Regions from separate parts of the Ignavigranum ruoffiae genome, predicted to be linked through region 1. Evidence: predicted binding sites of a transcription regulator. Region 1 holds the regulator's gene; the other holds the start of a gene.
The links. Region 1 encodes LexA, which represses DNA repair genes until DNA is damaged. Its sites were predicted from a motif close to CNAACANNTGTTNG; they were not measured.
Positions count from the first base shown of each region.

Region 1 (3,428 bases):
GGATAGATACTAACTTAACCGGAGAATTCATGATGGATAAATTCAGCATCATGAATAAGCTTAGAATACAATAAAGCATAATCATCCCTCCAGACTAGCATGATAAATTATAAATTGATACAATGAGAATACTTTTGAAGAAAGGATAGCCAAACATGTACCATTTTTTCATTACTATTATATCAGGTCTATTTAAGTTATTAAATGGGCGACCGCTTATCCAGGGACTCGAGAATATCCCTAAAGACGACAGTGTCATCTTTGCAGCGACCCATCGGTCTGCCACTGATCCCTTCTATCTTGCCATTAATTTGAAAGACAGAACGATTGCTTTTATGGCTAAAGAATCAATTTTTAAATTTAAACCGCTGGCAGCATTATTAAAATCAGCCCATGTATTCCCAGTCAATCGGGATAAGCCATCGACCAAAGTCATTAAACACTCGGTCAAACTCTTAGCAGATGGACTTGACTTGGGTATCTTTCCCACCGGCTCTCGTTACTCCACAGAGGTCAAAGGGGGAACTGCCTTTATTCAAACTTTAAGCCACAAAGCGATTATTCCGGTATCCATTCAACCGCCAAGCAATTTCTGGCAATTTATCAGTCGTCGCAAAGCTCGCATCGCCTTTGGACCAGCCATTCCCTATATTGAAGGCAAAAAATATAAAAAAGCTGATTTGGCAGCCATTGATCAACAAATTGCTGAAGAGTTTGACCGCCTGGATAAATTAAATAATCCGGATTATAAATATATTCCCAAAAAGAAAAAGACAATGTAAAATATTCCACTTCGGCGGAGCAAGCCTTAACTGCAGCAGTTAGAATTTATCTTATAAAAGCAAAAAGAGTTGCCTACTCGAGCTAGCAACTCTTTTTCTTTTGGTTATGTTTACCCTTTTTCTGCCCTTTGAGCGAAAAATTGGCTTATTATATTTCTTTCCACAAAAATGAGTTTTCAAACAAAGCTATTTAGATTGCATCTTCATTGAAGCCATAATTTGTTTAACTTTCTTTTGTGATGGTTTTTGTCCCATTTGGGCCATCATTGTCATAATCATACGTTCATCAATCGGTGGATTTTCTTTAAAATAATCCATCATGTATTTACGTGAAATAAAGAATCCGCCAATCAGTCCTCCAATAAGGGCTAATAAAACAATCAAGATCCATACCCAAGTTTCCATCCTATCCCTCCTTCAATTAACATCTTAAATATTGTACTAAAAAATGAGTTTAAAACCAAGTAAAATTTAAGGTCGATGTAAGCCTTTATCTTTTTGAATTTTTTTGACTTTAGCCGAGGTAAGGTCATTTCCTTCAGAATCGACGATTTTTATTCCTTCGATATGATTGCGCATACCACGTCTGAAAGCTTGTAAGTACTCTTTACGAAGGGTGACTTGTTCTTTCAATTCAGCGTCAGTCAATGATTCGGTCTTTTTCTTTCGAGCTAAATAATTTAATCGATCCATCTTTTCTTTCTCTAACATAGAATCTCCTTTCAGCGAACATTTGTTTGCTTCATCACTTTATCTTTGTTATAATAACATTAAGAAATAGAAAGGTACAACGCTTATGACAAAAATTAGCCAAAAACAATTAAATATTCTTAAATCCATTCATGAAACAATTGAATGTAAAGGCTATCCACCAACCGTCCGCGAAATTGCCGCTGAAGTGGGTCTGGCTTCGACGTCGACGGTGCATGGCCACTTGTCTCGCTTAGAACAAAATGGCTTTATCAGTCGCGACCCCAGCTTAACCCGAGCCATTGAACTAACCGAACAAGGTTTTCAAGCATTGGGACTCAATCAGCAGCCAGCTTCGATTCCCCTATTAGGACGAGTTGCTGCCGGCAGTCCTATTCTTGCTGTTGAAGATGCCACCGACTATTATCCGATTCCCAGTCATTTAGAGAAATTTGATCCTGACGAATTGTTTATGCTTGAAATTAATGGTGAAAGCATGATTAATATTGGTATCCTCGATGGTGACTTGATAACCGTCCGTAAGCAGAGCCAGGCTAATAATGGGGACATTGTAGTTGCCATGACCATGGAAGATGAAGCAACCTGCAAACGATTCTATAAAAAAGATGGTTATTATATACTCCGACCTGAAAATGACTTCATGGAAGATATTATCCTTAATCAAGTCAGTATCCTAGGAAAGGTCGTTGCCTTATACCGAGAATTTTAATCGATATTTAGACTGATTAGAGGCTATTTTTCAATTTTATGATACGAGTCTCACTCAGTTCGCCTGATTGAAAGAGATTGAAGTCACCAATTTGTACCCTCCATCAACCCATCAACAAGAAAAATCCACTTCTTTCTAAGCCCTTGCCAACCAAATGGCAAGGGCTTATTTCGTGGATCAGTGAACCTTAAAGTATAGCTCAAATCATTCATTTAATAATTTACGCTAAAACACACTATCAACCAGTCTGACCAATGATAAAAATAGACTTTTCATCGCCGATTTAGTATTTCATTAAGGCTTTATATTGATAGCCTTTGAGCTTGTCTTTACCATTTAAGTCGACTAACTCAATTAAGAAGGCACAACCAGCGACAATCCCACCTAATTTTTCTACGAGTTCAATGGTCGCTTTCATGGTTCCGCCAGTAGCTAATAGATCATCAATAATCAGGACTCTTTGTCCGGGTTGAATAGCATCTTTGTGAATGGCCAAAATATCAGTGCCATATTCTAAATCATATTCCACTTCTATGACTTCGCGAGGTAGTTTGCCCCGTTTTCTGACTGGAGCAAAGCCAATTTCCAAAGCGTAAGCAACCGGGCAACCTACAATAAAGCCACGTGCTTCGGGTCCAGTCACAACATTTACTTGCAAATCTTTGGCATAGTCAACGATTTGTTGAGTTGCATAGGAGAAAGCTGGGCCATCCGCCATGAGTGGCGTGATATCGCGAAAGATGATACCCTCACTTGGATAATTATCAACACGGGCAACATAGTTTTTTAAATCAATCATTGATCTTCTTCCCTTCAAAATACTCTTTCACAACCTGCAAAGGTTGGAAATTTAATAACGCTTCAGCTTCTAGACTCGCTAGGTAAGTCTGGTAACTCGGTAAAGAGAAGATATCAATCTTCTCATGCTGGCTTGGATCTATATTCTGTATCCAACCATCCTTTATTGTAACAAATCCTGCTTCGAAAAACATCATAATCAAGACTTTCAATTGAATTACCGGTATATTTAAACGAGTTGATATCATCGGTAGGCTAGTCCGGATTGGATAAGCTTCTTGACTCATCTGCCATAGATAAAATTTCTTGACACTTTGATAGGTCGGATTACCTGCCAAATATTTAGAACCCTGATGATAACTCGCCAGAATAATCCGACGCCAAGAGTGATTTTCCAGAATTCTCTGTAAATCTTCGAGGCGCTTTGG
Region 1 is NZ_CP096206.2:810,606-814,033, reverse strand. Features, by position in the region: gene M0R79_RS04000 (glutaminyl-peptide cyclotransferase) at 1-79, opposite strand, end outside; gene M0R79_RS03995 (lysophospholipid acyltransferase family protein) at 156-782, shown strand; gene M0R79_RS03990 (YneF family protein) at 969-1,187, opposite strand; gene M0R79_RS03985 (DUF896 domain-containing protein) at 1,254-1,493, opposite strand; gene lexA (transcriptional repressor LexA) at 1,579-2,202, shown strand; gene M0R79_RS03975 (adenine phosphoribosyltransferase) at 2,486-2,998, opposite strand; gene recJ (single-stranded-DNA-specific exonuclease RecJ) at 2,994-3,428, opposite strand, start outside.

Region 2 (3,428 bases), 350 kb from region 1:
CTAGTAAAGTTATCCGGTAGTGCCGTTTCTTAACACATATGTCTTGAACCTGTATGTATATACAGGTGGGCTCCCCACAAGTAGTTTCTGACGTCCAAGTGTAAAAGGCTTGTCATAGTTACTCGATCATAGGATCCCAAGATAAGAATAATTGTTCGGTCCACACAATACGTGTCTCTCGTACACCGCAGACAACTTTCTATGGTTGTATTGTAGCACAATTTGTCTGCTTTGCAAGTTTTTTTGCTCAAGCAAGTAGAACAAAGATTGATAGTGTCGCCTTGTAAGGGCTATCATTACGTTTGGTCTTTGGCTTGTTTCTGTTGAATATTCTGATAAATCTTTAGCAGAGCCGCCTCATAATTAGCCGTGGGATCAGCTTTAAAATATTGTTTATCTTTTAAAGCATCTGGCAAATATTGTTGATCTACATAGTGGCCAGGATAATCATGGGGATATTTATAATCAATGCCTCGTCCCAATTTTTTGGCTCCTTGATAGGAAGCATCTCGCAGGTGTTCCGGTACGGGGCCATAGTGACCCGCTTGAATATCTGCCATGGCGGTGTTAATGGCCCGATAGCTGGTATTTGATTTGGGACTTAAAGCCAGTTCCACTGTCGCAAAAGCTAGAGGGATTCTAGCTTCTGGGAGACCTAATTTTTCTGCGGTTTCTACTGCGGCCACAGTTCGCTGAGCGGCTGCTGGATTAGCTAAACCAATGTCTTCAAAGGCGATGACTAATAAGCGTCGACAGGCAATTAATAATTCTCCAGCTTCAAGGAGGACTGCCAGGTAATAAATAGCTGCATCGACATCACTACCGCGAATCGACTTTTGTAAAGCCGAAATCACATCATAATGAGCATCGCCATCTTTATCGTGGGCCATCCGCTTATGTTGCAAACTTTCTTCAGCCACTTCTTGATCAATGACAATCATTCCTTGGTCATTGGCTTGGGTCGAGAGAATCGCTAATTCAAGGGCATTCAAAGCCGAACGTAGATCACCTTGACTGACATGGGCGAAATGATTCAGCACTTCTTCAGAAATATCCACCGAATATTGCCCCATACCTCTTTCTGAATCGGCCAAAGCTCTTTGCAATCCAATCTTAATATCTTCAGGGCTAAGAGGATGAACTTGAAATATTTGTAGCCGACTACGAATAGCAGGATTGATGGCGATATAGGGATTTTCAGTGGTAGCGCCAATTAAGATAATCCGTCCGTTCTCGAGATGGGGGAGAAGATAATCTTGTTTAACCTTATTAAGCCGATGGATTTCATCTAAGAGTAGGATGACACTCCCCGACATTTTGGCTTCTTCGACTACAATTTCAATATCTTTCTTCGAATCGGTGGCAGCGTTTAAAGTTCTAAAAGCGAGGTGAGTGGACCCAGCAATAGCGGCAGCGATGCTGGTTTTACCAGTCCCAGGAGGACCATAGAGAATCATCGATGAGAGACGGTTGGCATCGACCATCCGACGAATGATCTTACCTGATCCGACCAGATGTTGTTGACCAATGACTTGATCAATATTCTGAGGACGCATACGATATGCTAAGGGTTCTTGCACTTAATCCCTCCTTGATTAGCAAGTTTCATTTCTTTCAATAATAAATTATAGCATAGAATTTCTGAACACGATAAAAAGTCAAACACGATTAAAACACCATTTAACTGAATAAGCAGAAATATCCGCACATTCGTTCGTAATTTTCACAAAAGACTAGTATTTAATTGATAAAGATGATATACTATGTCGATTCAAACGAGTAAAGGTCCTTTTGGATCTTTTTTCTACTAAATATATTTCAAATTTATGGTAGGATAGGCTTAGTAATCACGGAGGAGGCTATTATGATATATTTAGATTACGCGGCAACCAATCCGATTCGACCAGAAGTCATCGAATTGATTCAACATAGTTTACAAGAAGAATATGGAAATCCTTCTTCAATTTATCAAATTGGTAAAAAAAGCAAACAAAAATTAAGGCAAGCTCGCGAAGAGATGGCTCAGCTATTAGGTGTCTCAGCGAATGAAATATATTTCACCTCTGGAGCAACAGAAGCTAATAATTGGGCCCTCCGTCAACAAGCTGAACAAGCACGGCAATTAGGTTTTGGCCAACACATTGTAGCGACAGCTATTGAGCATCCTTCCGTTTCTGAAGTACTAAAGCATTTAGAACAGGATGGATTTCGCGTGACCTATTTGAAGCCTAATACAGCAGGAAATTATACAGTCAATGATTTTATCGCTGCGAGTAGCTCAGATACGATTGGCTGGGTTGCTATGGCAATTAACAATGAATTAGGGACTCGCTTACCGATTAAAGATCTTGGTTTAGCGGCTCGCGAACACAATATACCTTGGTTTCATGTCGATACGGTTCAGATGATGGGGCATCTGTCAACAGAGGATGTAGCAGAGTACTGTACGAGTTTTGTTGGCTCTGCTCATAAATTTGCCGGTCCTAAGGGCATCGGCTTCTTAGTTTATCGGCCATGGGATGAACGGATGATCTTAAAACCCTTATTGTTCGGTGGCGGTCAAGAAGCAAAATTACGTTCTGGAACCGAAAATTTACCCTATATACGAGGGATGGTGCACGCTCTTTCCTTATCTACCAAGGAACAAGACCAGGCCAATAAACAGGCCCACACCTATTCTACATATATCGTTGACACCTTGACGGAACAGGGTATTCTCTTTGAAGTGAATGGGGTGGAGACAGATAAAGTTGATCATATTTTGAATCTTTGGTTGCCTGGACGTGAAGCTAGTCAAATTTTGATCCAATTAGATTTAAAGGACATTTATGTTTCAGCTGGATCTGCTTGTTCAGCTGGCTCAGTATCCGATAGCCCAGTTTTACAAGCTTATTATCCCGATCAGAGTGATCGCTGGCATCAAAGCATTCGCATCTCTTATGGTTATCAAACAACGATGGAAGATATTAAAACTTTTACCAAGATATTATTAGAAATACTGGAAAGGAAGTAAAACGTCATGTCATTTCAACAAGAAGCAGAGCTGAAAGGTTTCGATCGAGTATTTAAAGTGAGTCCAGCATGTAAGGCATATACTCTAAGAGATAATGGTTTTATGAAGACAAATTCAGGAAATCATGTCTATAAAAGAGATATGAATGTGGACCATAAACAAGGTTTGATTCTTAAAGTGATGGTTAACAAGGACCTAGATGGCTTATCAATTGCCACAGTGAGCCATAATGAATTGAAGCGCATTGATGTGAGTAAATTAGATAATAATGCCATGTTAGTCGAAAAGATTAATTTTATCTTTGATGGCTTTATCGATCGCAATGTACTCGTAGAAGTGAAGTAAAAGGCGTAGTTTAAGAAAGGAGGGAACCATGTCAGAAAATCAACATAAAAGAGTCGTCGTCGGCATGAGT
Region 2 is NZ_CP096206.2:1,156,589-1,160,016, reverse strand. Features, by position in the region: RNA gene ssrS (6S RNA) at 7-197, opposite strand; gene M0R79_RS05535 (replication-associated recombination protein A) at 297-1,580, opposite strand; gene M0R79_RS05530 (cysteine desulfurase family protein) at 1,865-3,013, shown strand; gene M0R79_RS05525 (cysteine desulfurase) at 3,020-3,358, shown strand; gene mnmA (tRNA 2-thiouridine(34) synthase MnmA) at 3,387-3,428, shown strand, end outside.
Region 2: a site for LexA is predicted at 1,704-1,717, ahead of M0R79_RS05535 (replication-associated recombination protein A). Genes of this name have one in related genera too.